Regions from separate parts of the Rossellomorea sp. H136 genome, predicted to be linked through region 2. Evidence: riboswitches for the same ligand, from Rfam matches in the RefSeq annotation. Region 2 holds a riboswitch; each other region holds the start of a gene.
The links. Region 2 has a riboswitch for cobalamin ahead of ACYH0O_RS08945 (ribonucleoside-diphosphate reductase subunit alpha). Riboswitches for the same ligand answer to the same signal wherever they lie in the genome.
Positions count from the first base shown of each region.

Region 1: linked by a shared signal. The riboswitch ahead of ACYH0O_RS19945 (hypothetical protein) and the one ahead of ACYH0O_RS08945 (ribonucleoside-diphosphate reductase subunit alpha) in region 2 are both predicted to bind cobalamin.
Region 3: linked by a shared signal. The riboswitch ahead of ACYH0O_RS06925 (acyl-CoA thioesterase) and the one ahead of ACYH0O_RS08945 (ribonucleoside-diphosphate reductase subunit alpha) in region 2 are both predicted to bind cobalamin.

Region 1 is NZ_CM166371.1:3,916,759-3,923,881, reverse strand. Features, by position in the region: gene ytkD (RNA deprotection pyrophosphohydrolase) at 1-408, shown strand, start outside; gene ACYH0O_RS19975 (ABC transporter permease) at 398-1,150, opposite strand; gene ACYH0O_RS19970 (ABC transporter ATP-binding protein) at 1,179-1,955, opposite strand; gene ACYH0O_RS19965 (ABC transporter substrate-binding protein) at 2,027-3,028, opposite strand; gene ACYH0O_RS19960 (alpha/beta hydrolase family protein) at 3,247-4,029, shown strand; gene ACYH0O_RS19955 (DUF2584 domain-containing protein) at 4,399-4,641, shown strand; gene ACYH0O_RS19950 (hypothetical protein) at 4,681-5,013, opposite strand; cobalamin riboswitch at 5,143-5,329, shown strand; gene ACYH0O_RS19945 (hypothetical protein) at 5,494-6,015, shown strand; gene ACYH0O_RS19940 (ABC transporter substrate-binding protein) at 6,036-6,974, shown strand; gene ACYH0O_RS19935 (copper homeostasis protein CutC) at 7,104-7,123, shown strand, end outside.
Region 2 is NZ_CM166371.1:1,760,261-1,767,383, reverse strand. Features, by position in the region: gene ACYH0O_RS08950 (ribonucleotide-diphosphate reductase subunit beta) at 1-343, opposite strand, end outside; gene ACYH0O_RS08945 (ribonucleoside-diphosphate reductase subunit alpha) at 363-2,612, opposite strand; cobalamin riboswitch at 2,757-2,937, opposite strand; gene ACYH0O_RS08940 (SurA N-terminal domain-containing protein) at 3,594-4,370, shown strand; gene ACYH0O_RS08935 (hypothetical protein) at 4,494-4,670, shown strand; gene gndA (NADP-dependent phosphogluconate dehydrogenase) at 4,715-6,127, opposite strand; gene ACYH0O_RS08925 (MurR/RpiR family transcriptional regulator) at 6,292-7,123, shown strand, end outside.
Region 3 is NZ_CM166371.1:1,380,762-1,387,884, reverse strand. Features, by position in the region: gene ade (adenine deaminase) at 1-1,344, shown strand, start outside; gene ACYH0O_RS06930 (flotillin family protein) at 1,897-3,408, opposite strand; cobalamin riboswitch at 4,009-4,199, shown strand; gene ACYH0O_RS06925 (acyl-CoA thioesterase) at 4,352-4,825, shown strand; gene ACYH0O_RS06920 (helix-turn-helix domain-containing protein) at 5,207-6,457, shown strand; gene ACYH0O_RS06915 (S8 family serine peptidase) at 7,020-7,123, shown strand, end outside.

The DNA.
Region 1 (7,123 bases), 2.2 Mb from region 2:
CAAGAATCATACCATGTGTTAGTTCTATGCCGCTACAAAGGGGAATGGTTATTAACACGGCATAAAAAAAGAGGTCTGGAGTTTCCTGGGGGGAAGCGGGAAAAAGGAGAAACCCTTGAGGAAGCTGCGGTACGTGAAACGTATGAAGAGACAGGAGGAGTGATCAAGGAGCCATTTTGCATAGGGGAATATAAGGTATATGATCACTCACCATTTATTAAAACGATTTTCTTTGCTAAAGCTGAGGAGATCATAAACAAGGAAGATTATCTGGAAACAGAAGGAGCCGTCCTTTGGAGTGGTGATTTCTCCAGCATTCATGACGATCCTTCCTTTAGCTTTATCATGAAAGATCAAGTGGTGGACTTGGCTCTCAAAAGAATAAAGGATCTCAACCTTATGATTTGATCAACTTCTTTTCGAGCTGTTCAACCAGCTTATACATAATGGTAGCGAATACGGCAATGACAAGCAGGGATAGCAGGACAAGGGTAAAGTTAAAGACTTGGAATCCATAAATGATCATATATCCGAGCCCCTTGGCGGAAACCAGGAATTCTCCTACAATGACTCCGACCCATGATAAGCCCACGTTGACTTTCAGTGTGGAGATGATGGTCGGGAAAGAGGCGGGAAGAATGACCTCTTTGAACATTTGCCCCCTTCTTGCTCCGAAGGTCTGCATCACCTTCAAATAATTCGGGTCCACTTCCCTGAAGGAAGTATACACAACAATCGTGGTAATGATGACGGAAATGACGGTACCCATGGCAATGATGGATGTGAAGCCGGGTCCCAACCCCACAATTAATATCGGACCGAGCGCTACTTTTGGCATGGCATTGAGGATCACAAGATAAGGGTCCAATACTTTAGAAAGAAATGGTGACCACCATAATAAAGCGGCTAATAGGGTTCCAAGCAAGGTGCCGAGAATGAATCCGATGATGGTTTCACCGAGTGTGACAGACAGGTTGGCTAGAAGGCTTCCGTCTCCCAGTTTTACGAGAAACAGTTTCCATATTTTTGAGGGTGAGCTGAAGATGAGTGGATCGATCCAGCTGCTTCGGCTCGCGAGCTCCCAGAGAGAGAAAAACACAAAGAAAATAAGCGCTTGATAAAACCAGACCCATCGCTGTTCTTTCTTCATCGATTGAATGTATTCAAGGTGTTTTTTTTTAATCGATTCGTGATTCAAGTTTCTCAAGCTCCTTCCATATGGATTGGAAAAATCCCGGGTATACCTCATGATTTCTAACTTCAAAGGGCATCAACTCTTTTAACGGGGGCGGAACCTCGAATATCGTGTGTATAGACCCTGGTTTCGTCCCGAATAGAATGATACGGTCACTCATGGAGATGGCTTCGCCTATATCATGGGTCACAAGGATGGCTGTTTTTCCAAAAGACTTTAATGTGGAGTACACCAGATCCTCTAACTTCAATTTGGTTTGATAATCGAGTGCTGAGAAAGGTTCATCCAAGAGAAGTAATTGGGGTTCTGTGATGAGAGTTCGAATCAGCGCCACCCTTTGACGCATTCCTCCCGATAGTTCCCTTGGATAGGATGTTTCTACACCTTCTAACCCCATTTCAATCAACAAGGCACGTGCTTCTTTCCTCTTTTCTTCTGTCAGGGTCCCCGTAATGGTTAAACCTAAAAAAATATTTTCTTCGATGGTCTTCCACGGAAACAGATAATCCTGCTGCAGCATGTATCCCAGTTTCTCTTTCATTTTTCGAATTGGTTGTTGGTTTAATAGAATCGTTCCTTCTGTCGGCTGGATAAGGCCTGCAATAATGGAGAGTAACGTGGTTTTCCCGCATCCACTTGGACCGATAAACGAGACAAACTCACCTTCTTTCACTGCAAGCGTTATGTCTGAGAGAGCATGGGTGGCCGTTTTGGGTGAAAAGTAGGTGTGATGGATCGAATCTAAAGATAGAAAGTTCACTGTACTTAAGCCTCCATTTTCTTTTTTTCTATAAGTGAAGGGCTGACATGTGAAGTCAGCCCCGAATCGTTCTACTTTGCTGCTTTTTCAGCGATCGAAGTGTTCACTAACGTTTCATGATCAACGGACTGTGGAAGCTCTCCTGCTTCATCCATGATGTTTTGGAGATTATTCCACTCTTCTTCGTCAAGGATCGGATCTGTCGCGAAGGATCCTTGTGATTTGTAGCGATCAACAACCGTTTCAATTAATGAAAGTTCTGTGTCTTCAAAATAGGGCTCAATCACTTTCGCGATGTCTGCTGCACTGTTTTCCGCCACCCATTGCTGAGCTTTGTACAGAGCTTTCGTAAATTTCTCTACGGTTTCTTTGTTTTCATTCATGTAGCTGTCTTTGGCCATGAACGTTGTATAGGGAACATGACCTGATTCTGTTCCAAAGGAAGCTACGATATGCCCTTTTCCTTCCTGTTCAAAAATGGATGCCGTTGGTTCGAATAGCTGAACGTAGTCCCCTGTACCAGATGCAAAGGCACTCGCGATATTCGCGAAATCAATGTTTTGGATGAGGTTTAAATCGTTTTGCGGGTCGATGCCATTCTGCTTCAGGACAAATTCCCCAACCATTTGTGGCATACCGCCTTTACGCTGACCTAGGAAGGTGGAACCTTTTAATTGATCCCATTCAAAGTTTTCCACTTTTTCACGTGAGACGAGAAATGTTCCATCGGTTTGGGTTAATTGAGCAAAGTTAATGACTGGATCATTCGAACCTTGTGCATGAACATAGATCGAAGTTTCTGAACCGACCAGGGCGATATCAGCACCGCCGGATAGCAAGGTGGTCATTGTCTTATCACCACCCCAGGTAGTGGTTAGTTCAATGTCGAGCCCCTCCTCTTTGAAGAATCCCTTTTCGATTGCGACATATTCAGGAGCATAGAAAATCGAGCGGGTTACTTCTGCTACACGAACTTTCTGTACGATTTCTTCTTTTTCTCCACATGCTGTCAACCCGATTGCCAACATGCCTATGAGTAATACGGCAAAGCCACTACGAAGCCATTTTTTCATTCACTATTCCTCCTCTAAGCTTTGTGAAACTCGTTTATCGATAGAATGGGGATGAGTGCATCTCTCTTTGCCTTGTTTATCTTTCCATATTAAAAGGGTAGGATGGTCATAAAGGCAGGGTCTTGAATCATCTGCTGATGATGAGATTTGCTAAAATATCCTATGTAGAGTATAAAAAATGTGTGAATACCCAGAGCACGTTTTGAAAGGAAGAGAATATGAAAAACGGAACGATTGTGAAGAAAACATTGTTTCCTTCACCTAATCCTCGTGTGGAACTATATGAAATTACCTATCTATCCGGTGGCCTCCGGGTGAAAGGATTATTGGCTGAACCTGCAGGAGTTGGGAAGTATGACGGGTTCCTCTATTTGAGAGGCGGGATCAAAGGCGTCGGCATGGTCCGCCCTGCGAGAATCGCTCAATTTGCTTCTCACGGGTTCATTGTTTTTGCTCCCTATTATCGCGGCAATCTTGGAGGAGAAGGAAATGAAGATTTTGCGGGGGATGATCGTGAAGACGCCATTTCGGGTCTTGAATTGCTCAAAAGCTATCACAGAGTGGCAGATAACCGGATTCATGTGTTCGGCTTTTCTCGAGGAGGAGTAATGGCGCTGCTGACAGGCATCCAGCGCAGTGACGTTACCTCCATTGTTACATGGGGAGGCGTTTCCGATATGTTCTTAACATATGACGAACGGAAGGATCTCAGGAGAATGATGAAACGAGTCATAGGAGGAAGTCCCAATAAAGTTCCGGAACGATACGAATGGCGTACCCCACTATACGAATTAGAAAACCTTGAAGCTCCCGTATTGATCATTCACGGTGAAAAGGATCAGAACGTTTCAGTGGAGCATGCATATAGATTAGAAAAAAGACTGAAAGAGTTGGAGAAATCTGTTTCATCCCGATACTTCAAAGAGTTTACGCATTATTTTCCACCACGAAAGAACCAACAGATTGTCTCCATGTTATGCACATGGATGAAAAATCAATAGACAGTGGTGTATGATTAAATAAAGCTCTTTTCGCAAAGATTGTTGTTTTCTAACATAGAATCTGCCAGGACCTTGCCAACCAGTTTGTGCGGGATGGTCATGGGAACTGCTTCACTTGCAGCTAGCGTTCGACGGAATCCCCTCAGCTTACCGAACGGGGTCTCGGCACGACCGTACTTTCGCAGGAGTCTACGCGGTTCCTCTCACCATCTTTAAGAGTTTTCTTGACAGAGCTTATTTATGCCAAATAACAATTGAAAGAAACAATATTTCACTATACAAGCTAAAATCAACCACTACTCTCTTTTTCAAAAGCAACAAAGTATACGAAAAGAGCGACTTAATAAAAAAGGATTGAGGTTAAGCATAATGGGCATGGGCTTGGAATTAAACACGATGATTGTGACAAAAGGAAAAGAAGTGAGGAAAGAAGAGAACCTGTTCGAGCTCCAAAAGGATGGATATCGGCTTTATCCTATGCATATTCCGATAGATGTGAGAAAGACGAAACACAGTGATCCCAGTGGTTACGGCAAGATCGAAAAGATGGAGTGGACGGATGAGAAAACGATGATTCTGTATCGATTGATTTCCTTGAATTCCACGAACTAAATAAAGGAGGGCTGTAAACATCCGCTTACAGCCCTCCTTTTATTGTATTTCCTCATATAAAATATAGCGATTATCCTCAGTCTGTGCGATTAGATAGTTGCTGTGATCTTTCACGCTATAAATGGGAGTCCCTTTTTTCAGTGTATTTGCCGTAAAATCATTCACGGGGTGATATTGACTCTCAATCTTTTCTTTAATAGCCCCGAGCTTCTCATCCAGGACCAGCTTCTTCTCCTCAGAAACCTTCACATATTCCTTCTTGTTCACTACCATCATATCCCCATATCCACATAATTCATAGGATGCAGGTTCTTTGTCTCCGCATGCACTTAACAAAAATACGCATAATAGCAATACAACCAATCGCTTCATGTTATTCCTCCTTATCATTTCTTCACATACTCAAAAGATATTCAAGCTTGTACGCCGACATGTTTGTTTTTTATGCAAAACTTCATCAACTTTGAAATGGATAAAGTGGTATAATGTTCCTTAAGTGAATAATTCCCGCAGAAATTAGGTGCTGATCTTTAGCTTAAAGGGAATTCGGTGTGAGTCCGAAGCTGTTTCCGCAACTGTAAGTGCTGACGAAATAAGAAGAAAACCACTATTTGAACATTCAAATGGGAAGGTTCTTAGAGTAGGCTGACGCACAAGCCAGGATACCTGCCTTTTTTTCATCGTATTATGCTCTTCGGAAGTTAGGGGTATGGTGCGGCTATTTAACATCTCTTTTTTTATGGATGACAACTGCCGGCCAATATTCTTGGGTGGTTTTTTTGTGTTTATTTATCCTCCCTGGAAATACGATAGGTGCTTCACAAACATTATTCAGAAAGGAGGAGTTTACAGATGGCAAAGGATTTCCGCTACTTATGTTATCCCTATATGCGTGAATCTGTTTCAACCGTAGATTTTGAGATCCGGACCGATTCACTGTCGACTAAAATCGGACTCGCGTCATCATTGACGGAGCACTTACCGAAAGTGAACGATGATTTACTGTATTTAGCTGAGATGTCGTACCATCTTAATGGGTCGGTGCGTGGAATGACAGCCATCAAGGAAGAGGACTTAAATACATTGAGCCAAATGTACGATCGTTATGTGTTGGAAGTCGAGGACCGAATCCAAACCTTTGTCCTTCCACAGGGCTCGACAGCTGCATGTGTGCTTCATACCTGCCGCAGTGAAGCAAAAAAGTCCGTCCGTGCCTTACATAAAGTCAGTACTGAAATGAAAGTGGAGAGCATTTTATTTAAATACGCTCATTTACTGGCAAATGTCCTGTTTGTGATGGCCGTGTATGTGAATAAATGTGAAGGGATTGAAGAAATTCCTTTTGTGAGTAAATCGTATAAAGACAAAATATAGAGAAGCGGAGAAGATGAAATATGAAAAAGTTATGGTTAAATAGTTTACTACTATCACTCATCCTGGTTGTTTTCGCAGGGTGCAGCAATGGGGAAGGGGAAACATCCACAAAGGAAGTTAAGTCTGATAATGAGTCTTATTCTGTGACCGATGACAGGGGCGAAGAGATTAGCTTTGAGAAAGTACCGGAAACCGTTATTTCCTTACAGCCGAGTAACACAGAGATTCTCTTTGCAATAGGAGCTGGGGATAAGGTAGTCGGGGCAACTGAATTCGACAACTATCCTGAAGAAGCGAAAAAGATTAAAAGAGTATCGGATTCCATGACGGTCAATGCTGAAGAGGTCATTGCGCTAAAGCCAGATGCTGTCATTGCGTATACTACTGGAGATGATGCCGGAGTGAAGCAGCTTGAAGAGGCGGGATTAAACGTATTCGTTATTCAATCTGCCCAAACCTTTGAAGATGTTTATGGGGATATTGAACAGATTGCAACGGTAATGGGAGTAGAGAAGAAGGGGGACGAATTGGTAGATGGCATCAAGCAACAGATTTCAGATGTGAAAGGAAAAGTAAGTACGTTAAAGGAAAGAGAACAAGTATATTTTGAAATCAGTCCCTCCCCGGATATCTATACAGCAGGAGCAGAAACGTTTCAGCAAGAAATACTGGAAACGGCTGGGGTCGAGAACATTTTTGTAGACCAAAAAGGCTGGGTGAAAGTAGGCGAAGAAGAAATCATTAAACGGAATCCTAATATGATTTTAACGACAGTGGGGTATGTCGACGAGCCGACAGCTGAAATCAAGTCCCGGGAAAGCTGGAAAGATGTAAAGGCAGTGAAAAATGATCAGGTTCATTTCCTGGATTCAGATATTATGTCAAGACCGGGACCACGTATTGGAGAAGCCGTTCTGCTAACTGCAAAAACGGTGTATCCGGATTTATTTTCTGAATAAAGTAGGATATTAGATTGGAGAAGACAGTGATTTGTATGTGGAATCATTGTCTTTTTTATCTCAAGTTATACAATTTTCGAGCCATTATGATAAAGTAAACGTAACAATATCGCGATAGGGGAAATCAACATGAGCAAACTGGAAGTCAT
Region 2 (7,123 bases):
CCAAAATGATCATCAATGCATTCAGGCTGGAATCCGTGAGATAGTCTGCCACTTTACCGGCGTAATCTGTCTGCACACTATCAAGGAGAGCCAGTAAACCGATGATTTTCAAAAAGGACTCCTGCTCCTTTGATGAAAGAGTAGGGAACTGCTTGATATCCTTTGCCATATTGATCTCAAAAGGAGTCCAGAAATTCCCCAGCATTCTCTTATACTTTGGATAGGCCCATGAGAACCTGACATCATCCCAGTTTAAAATATTCGAACTCTGTCCATTTACAATTCCAGTAGATTTATTTGGTGCCTCAGAATCTATTAAGATTCGCTGCTTTAATCCATTCACGTTATCATCTTCCTCCCAGTTAGCTATGGCAGCTTTCACATTCTTCAAAATTTGAAACAGATGTCGATCTCACATAGTAAGTCGTTTTCAATCCTGACTTCCATGCATCTATATGAAGAGATAATAGTTCTATCGCCTTGATATCATTCCGCACATACAAGTTAAACGATATTCCTTGATCTATATGACGTTGTCTTTTCTCATTCTGTTTAATACTCCAGTGCTGATCTACGTTATAAGCCGTTTTGTAATACCAGGTCGTCTTAGGTGATAAATCAGGTGCTGTAACAGGAATCTTATAATCTTTCTTTTCTTCCGAGTACTCTAATCTGAACAAAGGATCGATACTTGCTGTAGAGCCTGCTATGATCGAAGTGGACGAATTGGGCGCAACGGCCATTAAATATCCGTTTCGAATTCCTTTCGAAGAAACATCATCCCTGAGTGAATCCCACCTCGGTCCAGAATATCCTTTCTTCGAAAAATACTCTCCAGTCGACCAGTCGGAACCGCTGTAATATGGATAGGAACCTTTTTCTTTCGCTAATTCATGACTTGCTTTTATCGTGTAATAAGCAACATCTTCGTATAGTGAATCACAATAATCAACTGCTTCATCGCTCTCCCATTTCAAGCCTTTTAATGCAAGGAGGTGATGCCAGCCAAAGGTTCCTAATCCAATCCCTCTATAGCGCCTGTTTGTCAGTTGGGCTTGCAGGACTGGAAGTTTATTAATATCTATGACATTATCAAGTAATCTCACTCCTATGGACACGACTCTCTCCAACTCATCATCCATGATTGTCTTAGCTAAAGAAACAGATGCCAGATTACAGACGACATAATCCCCCGGAGATTTATAGGTAATGATTTTCCCGTCCTTGATAACCTCTTCTTCCATGACGGTCGCACTCATATTCTGGGCGATTTCCGTACATAAATTACTGCAGTAGATCATCCCCTTATGCTGATTGGCATTTAGCCGATTGACTGTATCACGGTAAAACATATATGGCGTTCCCGTTTCGAGCTGGGAAATCATGATCCGCTTGAAAATTTCAATTGCTGGAACCTTTTCCCTGGAAAGATCAGGACATTCTACACACTCCCAATACTTTTCCCTGAACGAACCTTCTCCCTCATACTCATCATAGTAATCTTCCAGGGAATACCCCATTACCATTTTCACTTCATGAGGATCAAATAAATACCAATCCCCTCTATTTTCCACTTGTTCCATAAATAAATCCGGTAAGCTTACTCCAGTGAAAAGATCATGAGTACGCTGCCTTTCGTCTCCATTATTTAATCGTGTATCAAGAAAAGGAAATATATCCTTATGCCATACATCTAAATAAACAGCGATCGCTCCTTGACGTTGTCCTAATTGATCAACGGATACGGCTGTGTTATTTAATTGCTTCATCCATGGAATAACACCAGAACTTACTCCCTTGAAGCCTTTGATATTACTTCCTCTGCTACGGACCTTCCCCATATAAATACCGAGACCTCCACCATTTTTACTTAATGTGGAAACATCTGTATTACTGTCATAAATACTTCTTAAATCATCTGCTACCGTATCAATAAAACAACTAGATAACTGACCATGGCTTTTGCCGGCGTTGGCAAACGTAGGAGTTGCAACCGTCATATACAAATTAGACAAGGCCCAGTAAGCTTCTTCAATAAGCGCCAGCCGCTTATCACTGGGTTCGTTCTTAAATAGTGTCATGGCGATGATCAGCAATCTCTCCTGAGGTAATTCAAGGATTTCACCATCATGGGACTTAGTTAAATACCGCTCTGTTAATGTGACAATCCCTATGTACGTAAACAGATGGTCTTTAGATGAATCCATGATCTTCCCCAAAGCGTCAATTTCTTCTTTGCTATATGCTTCCAATAGTGCGGGTGTATATAGTTTCCTATCAGTCAAGCCTTGAATTAATTCATAAAAGGAACTGTACAACTCGCTTTCTTCCACTCTCCTTGAATAAGCGATGGTACGATAAAGTTTCATTAAATATAATTCTGCAGCCACATACGTCCAATCAGGTTCATGGGCAGAGATCCGTTCTACTGCCGTGAGGATCATGAAATGATAAAGTTTATCTTTACTCAATTCAGATTGACCGTCTGCATACTTATAAGTCTTTTCGTCGAACTCTTTAAAATGAAGTTGTGGAAAGCGATTGTGGAGATTTGTAAGAATTGCATTTACTTCCATAGTTATCGGCTGTTCCTGTGATACGATTGACATCATAATTCCTCCCAATTTATACAGTGTGGGAAGGATACAAAAAAAGCCCATCCTTCTAAACGGATGGGTTTTATGTACGAAAGATATGTGAACAGACTATTGGTCCTATTCCAATCCTCGCTTTATCCTCCCAATTCCCGAAGAAGATAACACGTGATAAACAAGGCAGGTCTCCTGACTTGTGCTTCACCCTACTCTAAGGCCTTCCCATCGTATATGACAGTGGCAGTTCCTTATTTCGTCAGCACTTACAGTTGCGGGGACAGTTCCGGATTCACACCGGATTCCCTTTTAAGTCCATTCAGACACCCTATTCACAGGTTATAATCAATATATAGTTAAAATAATTAAACAGAACACAAAATGTTGTGTTCTGTACCATCATAAACGATTAAAAATGAATTTACAAGTGAAACTATTCATTTTGTATAGAAGTTGAAATCTTTTAATAGTATCACTCTATTACCCTCTTAAAGTCAAGAGATGTAACATGTTGAAGGAAAGGAAGGAAAACCCTTCCTTTAAAATATGCTTATAATTATTATTTTCCATGAAAAGAATAGAAGAAGATTGAATACTGCCTACTAAAGGATACTAGTCAGCCGACACCTTCCTAAATGTTAGTTGAAGAAAATGTAGCCACTCTATATAATTCAAATAGAAGGTTGTTTGACAGTATTCTTTGGTCCCCAATATTTTTTATAGGCTGTTTAAATGGAGGAAAAGTTCTCGATTTAAACAGCCTCTTTTTTAGAAACCAGGTGAAAGTCTTCTTACATTATCATTACTGTCCGGCAGTTGATAGTCGAATGTAACCGCATACACTATAGTGAATAGGGACCATATTAGTAATGCACTGTATTTCAACCTCATTACATTCTATACTTTTTGGCTTAAATACTTTCTTTTTACGGGCTTTTCCTTTAAAATGCGCATTAAGTGATTTTTTTTGAAATCACACCTTACTTCTGAAAGGAGTCTATTATGAAAAAATTATTAACGACTTTACTATTAGCTTTATTATCGATTGGACTAGCCGCTTGCGGTTCGAACGAGGAGAGCCAAAAACAAGCTGACGATAAAGCGAAAACAGAAGAAAAAAGCGATGGACAGGCTCAGGAAGAGCAAGCAAAGCAAATGGAAGAAATGCAGAAGAAAATGGATGAGCAAAAGATTGAAAAAGATAAGATCGTTGCCATTGTAAACGACGAAAAAATTAAAGGTGAAGATTTCAATAACGTATTGACTCAATCACAAATGCAATATCAACAAATGGGGCAAGACCCAACAAGTAAAGATGCAGCAAAGAAAATCAAGGAACAAACAATTGATAGCCTGGTTGGACAAACACTCCTTATGCAGCAAGCCAATGAAAAAGGATATAAGGCATCAGAAGATGAAATCAATAAACAACTGGAAGAAGTTAAAAAGCAGTACGGTGATGAAAAGAAGTTTGAAGACGCAATGAAAAAAGCAGGATTCACGATGGACGAATTAAAAACTCAAATCGCTGAAAACATCAAATACACAAACTACGTTGAAAAAGAAATCAAAGTAGAAGAAGTCTCTGAAGATGAAATGAAGAAATTTTACGATCAGTACGCAAGTCAGCAAGCTCAGAGTGAATCAAAGGATGCACCAAAATTTGAAGAAGTTAAACCTCAAATCAAGACTCAGTTAGAACAACAGAAAAAACAAGAAAAACTTGTTAAGCATGTAGAAGATTTAAAGAAAAATGCTAAAGTTGATGTAAAAATCTAAAGCTCTACCAAAGAAGCCACCTACACGGTTAGGTGGCTTTCTTATGTTCTATTCTCCCGATGTTTTCACCTGCTCAAGAAGGGTATGGTACAACAACGACTCATTAAGGGAGGATGAAAGATTATGACGAAAAGGGCAAATGACAATCCTGAACAAATCAATAAAGATCATGACGGCATTCTCGATCAGCATGAAAGTGAGCAAAATGTAGACCCAATTCCCCTCGATGACTTAAAAAAAGAGCAGTGGGACGAGAAAAATAAGCATCATACGAAAAATGACTCATCAAGCAAAGAATGAAACGTTAACCAAAAGCCCTGTGGGATTCCCACAGGGCTTTCTTCTTATTTAGATAACCAATCTGTATGGAATGTCCCTTCTTTATCCACACGCTGATACGTATGAGCTCCAAAATAATCACGTTGAGCTTGAAGGAGATTGGCTGGCAATGACTCAGAGCGATAGCTGTCATAATATGCTAAAGCACTCGCAAGACCCGGTACAGGGATACCTAATTTAATGGCTGTAGCCACCACTTCTCTCGCTTCCTCCTGATAGTTTTCAACGATTTCCTTGAAATACGGATCGAGCAGCAAATTCGTTAATCCCGGTTCACGATCATACGCTTTCTTGATTTCTTCCAGGAAGCCTGCACGAATGATGCAACCACCTCTGAAAATCATGGAAATCTCGCCGGGCTTCAGGTTCCAACTATACTCTTCAGAAGCAGATTGAAGCTGGGCGAAACCCTGTGCATATGAACAAATTTTACTTAAATACAACGCTTTACGAATCATTTCGATAAACTCTTCTTTGTTACCGGAGAACTCCATATTTCTTGGTCCTCTTAAGATTTTACTTGCCTTCACTCTTTCTTTCTTCATGGCAGAGATGAAACGGGCAAATACAGATTCAGTAATGATCGATAATGGTACACCTAATTCCAGTGCAGAAATACTCGTCCATTTCCCTGTTCCTTTCTGGCCTGCTGTATCCAGGATTACGTCAACAAGGGGTTTTCCTGTTTCTTCATCCACCTTTGTGAAAATATCTGCCGTGATTTCAATCAGGTAGCTGTCGAGCTCCCCCGCGTTCCATTCTTTGAATATCTCATGCAGATCAGGTGCGCTTAAACCCAATACATGTTTCATAAGATAATACGCTTCACAGATAAGCTGCATATCACTGTACTCAATTCCATTGTGGACCATTTTTACATAATGGCCTGATCCATCTGGACCGATATATGTACTGCACGCATCGCCTTTTACCTTGGCCGCAATTGCTGTCAGGAAAGGCTCGACTAAATCGTATGCTTCCTTTTGACCGCTCGGCATGATAGCAGGACCGTATAAAGCGCCTTCTTCTCCGCCTGAGACACCTGCACCGATGAAGTTGATTCCTTCTTCACCAAGTTCCTTATTGCGGCGAATCGTATCTTCAAAGTATGTGTTTCCTCCATCAATCAGAATATCCCCCTGATCTAAATGAGGAAGCAATGATTCAATCGCTTTATCTGTAATATTACCGGCTGGAACCATAATCAATATTTTTCGTGGTGTTTCTAATGACTGTACGAACTCTTTTACATCATGAGTACCGACCATGTTCTTCTCTGGATGCTCTTCAAGTACTTCTCTTACCTTCTCACTAGACACATCATAGATGGAAACGGAATAGCCTCTGCTTTCGAAATTCAAAGCCAGACTCTTCCCCATCACTCCGACACCAGCAACCCCTATTTGTTGTTTTTTCATATATTTATCATTCCTTTCACTTCGAGTAATTATATTTTCACCGTATATATTATAATACGAAATAATTTTCCGTGGTGGATTTTTATGAAATAATATTTTTTTATTTCATGAAGTAGGTTAAAATTATTTTCATGAAGAATTCGCTTAGAGGAGGTTTCCCCTGCATGAAAGAGGAAAAAGTACAGCATTGTTTACCTCGTATCCGTTCTCATTACTCTCAATTCAGTGAAAAAGAAAAGATGATTGCAGAATTTATTATTGCTAATCCAGAAAAAATTATCCACTCCACCATCAGTGGTGTAGCGGAAGAACTGAACGTTGCAGATGCTACAGTCTTCCGATTCTGTAAACGCTTGGGCTTTAAAGGCTACCAGGCCATGAAGATTTCTCTTGCATCCGACCTGGTGACCCCTATCAAAGATATTCATGAAACAATCAATGAAGAGGACTCTGAAGGCGTTATTGCCCAAAAAGTGTTCAGGTCCAATATCAGAACATTAGAGGATTCTCTAAGCATGCTGAACGAGGAAATGTTTACGAAAGCTATTCGAGGGATGATAGGTGCCAGAAGAATAGAATTTTATGGTACGGGTGGATCGGGGTTTGTTGCCATGGACGCTCATCATAAGTTCCTCAGAACAGGCATGACCACTACAGCGTACAATGATCCCCATATGCAGCTGATCTCCGCTTCACAATTGACCGATGCTGATGTGATCGTCTTTATCTCTCATTCAGGATCGAACAAAGATTTATTGGAAGTATTGGACGTAGCGAAGAAAAATCGGGTAACGACCATTGCCATTACTCACTTTGCCAAATCCCCTCTAAGCAACGGGGTCGACATTCCTCTATTTACGGTATCTCAAGAAACCGAATATCGATCTGAAGCACTTGCTTCAAGAATTAGTCAACTTAGTATTGTCGATGCCCTCTACGTTAACACCATGATGAAAAGAAAAGATCTATCCAAATCTTCCCTGCAAAAAATGCGTG
Region 3 (7,123 bases), 380 kb from region 2:
ATGCTTCCATCCTGCGTGCCGGCAACTCCATTTGAAAATGCAGGAGCAACGCTGACAGCAAAAGAGCTGGAACCTTTCTATACGCATGAGCGTGTCCTTGGACTGGCAGAGGTAATGGACTACCCTTCCCTTCAAAAAGGTGAGGATTCCATTGTTGATAAAATCACTGTCACTTCGGAGTATAGTCACAATATGGACGGACATCTAGCGGGGCTTGATACAAATGCGATCAATGTTTATAAAACCGCAGGTATTCGAACCGATCATGAATGCACCACCGTTCCTGAAGCATTGGAACGAATACGACGAGGTATGTATGTTCTGATTCGCGAAGGATCCGTGGCCAAGGATTTGAAGGCACTTATAGGTGTAGTGAACGAAAGAAATGCCAGACGTTGTCTATTCTGTACAGATGATAAGCATTTGGATGACTTAATGGATGAAGGCAGTATCGATCACAATATCCGCTTAGCCATCAAAGAAGGACTCGATCCTCTATTGGCGATTGGCATCGCCACTTTGAATGCTGCTGAATGTTATGGATTAAACAGCAAAGGTGCAATTGCACCTGGATACGATGCGGATTTTGTATTATTGGATGATATAAAGACGGTCTCTATATCAGAGGTGTACAAAGATGGGAAACAAGTAGCTGCACATGGTCAGTTTGTCGGCAACTCATTTGTAAAACCGGCGCCAAAGCCATCTCTGACTTCAACTGTTCATATTCCTGAGCTCACTGAAAAGCATCTCCAAATTGAAATTGGCGGTACAAAAAAAGCACATATCATCGAAATCATCCCTAACCACCTTAGGACCAATAAACGGATTGAAAAGGTTCAAGTTGAAAGTGGATTCTTTTCCCCTTCTATTCAACAGGATCACCTTAAAATGGCTGTCGTTGAGAGACATAAATGGACAGGAAACATTGGTTTGGGCATTGTAAAAGGATTCGGATTGAAAAAAGGAGCAATCGCTAGCACCATTGCTCATGATTCCCACAATATTGTCGCAACTGGTACAAATGATCGTGATATCCTGCAAGCGATTGAGGCGCTTAACGAAATGAATGGCGGCCTCGTGATGGTGAGAGAAGGAAATATCATAGCCTCTCTTCCATTACCGATTGCAGGGTTAATGTCCGATCAAGGATTTGTAGAAGTGGTATCAGGGCTCCGGGAGTTGAAAAATGCGTTTGTAGAATTAGGATTCTCCGGGGACTTTAATCCATTTCTGACTCTCTCTTTTCTCACTTTGCCTGTGATCCCCGAGTTGAAGCTGACAGATTTAGGATTGTTTGATGTTAAAGATTCCCGGCATATTGAGGTTGGGGTAAAGGGTTGATGGGTTTGTTTGACTGTTGAATTTCTTGAGGTATTTGCCTGTTGAATTTTCAAATATTTTTAACAGGCAAATTTTCTGTTGATTTCAACTGTTAAATCTCTCTATATTCAGCAGTTGAACCTAAATAAATCTGAGTACCAGTTATTTCATACACAATAGGAGGCTGGGACAAAACTAAAGAACCACGATAAAAAGGCGAACAATAGAAGTGTAGGTTCTTCATAACGCTAATGATTTCCGTGCAAGACTACGCTTTCCGCGGGTAGCCCGTGAGCCTCCTCGGCAAGCCTGCGGGGTCTCACATAAGCTCCTTTCCCGCAGGAGTCTTCGTCTTGCACTCCAATCAACCGCTGGAAACAGCTAAAATCAAATGATTCGAAAATAAATAATAAACCCGAACAAATCTGCACACTAAGAGGCAGGTTTGTTTGGGTTTGACTTAGGATAAAAAACTTTTGTCCCAGCCTCTATTAGGCACTTCAAAGAACTCGATTTTTTTCCATAACATAAGAAAAGAGATGTCTCCACACACCCCGAGACATCTCCTTCTCTTTATTTACTTTGACTCTCTACTTTTATATCTGCTTCTTCCTTTTCGGTCGTCACGGCAACTTCCTTGTCAGCCGACTCTGAAATTGCTGGCTGATAAGGTCTTTCATGGGATCTGTTTGCATATGACTTCAGTAATTCACCTACATCGATGCCAGTCATTTCCCGTAACGGTTCCTGCATGTCAAGCATCGTTCTGGTGATGCTTTTCCCAAAGGAAGGAACTCCTTGGCCATTACCGGAATCAATGATTTTAACAGAGTCAATATTGTTAAGAGGCTGAGCAATTTTCTCTGCGAAAACGGGCAGCATTTCGATTAATTTCTCGGTAATGATGACATCGCCATGTTTCTCCATTGCTTCTGCCAGCAGTTTACGGGATTCTGCTTCCGCTTTACCACGTTCTCTGATAACATCGGCTTCGGCAGAACCTTCTTCTCTTCGGATTTTGGCTTTTGCTTCCCCGTCAATTTCAGCCTTGCGAGCTTCGGCTTCCGCTTTACGGGTGGTTTCGTAGTATTCGGCATCGGCTTTCGTTTTACGAACTTTTGATTCTTCTGCTTCTAGCTTAACGGCACGTTCACGCTCAAGGAATTGAAGGGTTAACTCTTCTTCTTTCACTTCCTTGGTAAGTTTGGCTTTTTCCAACTCATAGGACTGTTCGGATTTTGCTCTTGCCCGCTCTGTTTCTTCTTTGAAGGCTGCGTCTTTGATGTCCTTCTCTTTTTTCGATTGGGCAATGGTAATTTGACGCTTGTATTCTTCCTCTTTCGCTTCCTGATCGGTTTGGGCTCGGTGAATACGGGTTTCACGCTCGGTGTTTGCTTCTGCAATTTCAGCTTGCTTACGAACCTCGGCGATACGTGGACGACCAAGATTTTTTAAGTATCCATTTTCTTCGTCTGCATCTCTTATGTCAGTTAAACCGAGTGACGTAATTTTGAAGCCCATGAGATCTAGCTGTTTCTGGGCAATTTCTGATACGTCAGCGTTAAATTTTTCACGGTTGCTGTTAATGTCTTCAACAGTCATTTTTGAAAGAATCGCACGAAGATTACTTCCTAGTACCTCGATGATTTCATCTTCAATTTCTTTTTGATCCTTACCAAGGAACTGCTCGGCATAGTTCGCTATCCCGTTTAATGTGTCGGCCACCTTCACCATCGCCACTGCGTCTGCAACGATCGGTACTCCGCCATTTGTGTATACTCTTGGTGTCGATAGCTTTAATTGGAAGGATGTAAGATTAACAGGTGTGGATGTTTGGAAACGTCTTAATCTGTACCCCCCACCTCTGATGATTTTCATGGAACGCCCTTCCTGGTCGGTGAAAATATTCGTTTCCTTCTCAGGATCCCCCAGTTTAGGTCCGGTAATGATCAGTGCCTGGTTGGATCTCGCTGTACGATAACGAAACCTCATCCAGAAATAATAGGCAATTCCTGCAATAGCTGCAATAACCAGAACAGGAATCAGGAACATAAAAAATCCGATAATACTTAATGATCCTAGCATTCTGACAACCCCTCTCGACATTTTGTTTAAACCAGAATGGAATCTGATTTAATTTTAAATAAAAGTGCTAGCTACAATACTATCTACGAAAAAGATGACGAAAAGTTTCAATAAAATGGGCGAATTCCCTGATTTTATATAAAAAAAGCCCGAACCTGTAAAAGGTTCAAGCATTCAAGCTATAAGAACAATCCATGTACTGCCCCAAGCCCGGTAAAAATAACAAGATGATCTCCTATTACGACCCTTTGATATGTGGTGTACCAAAGAGCAATCCTTATATTACCCAAATAGACTTCTTGCATTTCCCCAACGATAAAGATCCTGCCACGTTTCTGGAATGCCTTCTATATAGGAACCCATATGATATCGATTGACGGTTGAACACTCTGGAAAATAAGCAATCTTCACTTTTGCTGTTCTAAGGATAAGTCTTCGCTTAGATGTAAATCGATAAACTCTACTACTTTATCGATTTGATTTCTTTGTATTTTGTCTTGTGGCATTTTTCAGACCTCACTACCTTTTTGAAAAGCACAAATCTTACCATAATCATTCTCCTCACTCACTAAGGGTTATGATAAAATAAAAGCGTTCACAATTTAATCATTGCTCATTGGTGAAGATGATTTTCAGTTCATTTTCTTAAAAGGGAAGTTGGTGAAAGTCCAACGCGGTCCCGCCACTGTAAGGCTGAGAATCGTATGAATCCACTGTTTCGAATCGAAATGGGAAGGAATACGAATTCGCTGACGCTGAGCCAGGAGACCTGCCAAAATGGGAAGAACACAGAAAGTTCCTACGGGAGATAGGAGGGTGTTGCGCTAATGAGACGTCACCAGAGGAATCACTGTACTCTGAACGTTCGCCCGGAATAGCCGCATCTTCTTTTTTTAAAAGGAGATGCTTTTTTGTTTCATAATGCAAACAGGGAGATGAGAAAATGGAGCAAGCCTATTCAGTCGAACGTTCACGAACCATACAAACAAAATTGGTATTGCCACCTGACACCAATCATATGCAAACCATCTTTGGAGGGAAGGTCCTATCCTATATTGATGAGATTGCGGCACTATCCGCCATGAAACATTCAAGTTCAGTAGTCGTCACAGCATCGATAGACTCCGTCGACTTCTTATCGTCTGCCACGGTCGGCGATGCATTAAGCCTGGAGGCATACGTCACTTCCACAGGGAGGACATCAATGGAAGTATATGTAAAGGTGTTTTCTACGAATCTCGTAACGAGTGTCAAAACCTTGACGACGGAATCATTCCTAACAATGGTCGCCGTTGATGAAGATGGGAAACCGAAGCCGGTACCAAAAGTCATTCCTCAAACGGAAGAAGAAACGAGACTATTCAAAACGGCTTCCTTACGAAAAGAGCATAGAAAGAATCGCGCGCTTATTTTATAAACAATCTTGATTCACTGACTAAATAATATAACAATAACACTCAGAGTCTTCTAAGCTCTGAGTGTTTAAAAAGGCATTTATCATCTCACTTTCAAATGAGAATTGGGACACATTTGGAAAGGTAAATCATATTGTGAAACTTCTTCCCTTTTTGTCCGTATGAATAGTATCAGTAAAAAAAGGAAGAGGGATAAAGTTGAATAGGAATTTTGTCTTATTGGACTTGTTGATTTATGTAGCACTACCTCTTTTCGTATAGTTACTCAGATTCTATCGGATTTGGATGTTATTGCCTTCAGACCTCCGTCTTGTCCCCCATCTATAGAACAAACAAAGATATTTCCCTATAATGATAAATAAACTGTTCACTCGGGGTGTATTATGATTGAAGGTAAATTAATTAAATTTCATCGAGAAGATTCAGGATTGACTCAGGAACAGCTTGCACAGGGTATCTGTTCCACTACACATCTTAGTAAAATCGAAAGAGGCATCACAGAGTATTCAAGTGAAATTACTGATTTACTTGCTAGGAAGCTTGGAATCGATATGAATGTTGAACGTTCCCGCTACCATTCATTACAGGCTAAACTATCAGAATGGAACGATGCGATTATTATGATTCGAACCAATGAAATCCATCAACTTAAAGGGGAAATTGAAAAGGAACCTTTAAGGTTTCTATCTGACTTCATCATCCAATACAACCTTTTCCTGGCAAGATATTATTTATTTTTGAACAAACATGAAAAAGCAAAAGAAATCCTGGGCATGTTCGAAAACAAAAACTATTCTCTATCCCCTTTCGAACAAAATTTATTGCTTCATGTCAAAGGGATCTACTATCATTCAACAAGACAATTTAACTCTTGCATAAAAGTATTAAAACAGATTGACGATGAATATCCCAACTCCGAATATTATTTTCATTTGGCATTAGCGTATCATTCCATTCATTCAAATACCTTTGCCTATTATTATGGGCAAAAAGCTTTGCAATTTTTCCAGAAAACATTGAATATCCTTAGGGTTATCGATTCGGAAACCTTAATTTTAATCCAATTGAATGCCAAAGAACCCTTTGATATGGAAGAAACAAAACAGCAGTATGATAAACTCCTCAGAGTCTGTGAATCAGTCAATTCAAACGATCGGGCGCATAAGATCCATAACAATCTTGGATTCGAATATTTTAGGAGAAAACGATATTCTGAATCAAAGGCATCCTATGAAAGCGCATTAAAGCTTATCCATGACGAAACACCGGCATCAAATTATTTAGTTACGCTCAGTGGATATATACTTGCTTGCATGAAAGGGCGCCTACTATCTTCCCGGGAACTCAATCACTTAGCGACAAAAGGACTGAATATGGCCACTCAGCATCAGGATCCAAGCCACGTATTCTTTGAGATTTACTTACTTACCATAAATGAGAATGAAAAAGAATTATACGAGTATATTGAACGAACAGCCCTCCCCCATTTCAGAAAAACGGGGAGCCAGTTGATGTATCAGCATTATGAAAGACAACTATTTTTATATTATGTGAAAACCGGACAATCAGAGAAAGGTTTCACACTTGCATCCGATAAGATGTCAAATGAAATTAGTTATTATGAATTAGAGTAGCCCTCGTATTGAATGAGGCTGGGACAAAAGTTTTTTATCCTAAGTCAAACCCGAACAAACCTGCTTCTTAGTGTGCAGATTTGTTCGGGTTTATTATTTATTTTCGAATCATTTGATTTTAGCTGTTTCCAGCGGTTGATTGGAGTGCAAGACGAAGACTCCTGCGGGAAAGTAGCTTATGTGAGACCCCGCAGGCTTGCCGAGGAGGCTCACGGGCTACCCGCGGAAAGCGTAGTCTTGCACGGAAATCATTAGCGGTATAAAGAACCTACACTTCTATTGTTCGTCTTTTTATCGTGGTTTTTTAGTTTTGTCCCAGCCTCATTTTTCTTTTTTTTACGTAGACCGTTGGCATTGGTCACAACCCCCATTCACCAACATTTTTTTACATCTTTTCTCCTGAAACTCCTTTCAAAATCAGACAAAAATCAATGAAATTACACTACTTAATAGTCAAATGGTCCCTAAACAAACCCCCATACAAACATGATAACTTTGTATTTACAATAAGAATTGTACTAATCTTTAGAATAATCTAACCAACAACAGAAAAGAGGTAGAAATGATGAAAGGATCTTCCATCACAAAGAAATCGGCTTTGATTGCACTATCCACTGGATTACTGTTATCCCCAGTGTCGAACTACTCCATGCCAACAGCTACAGC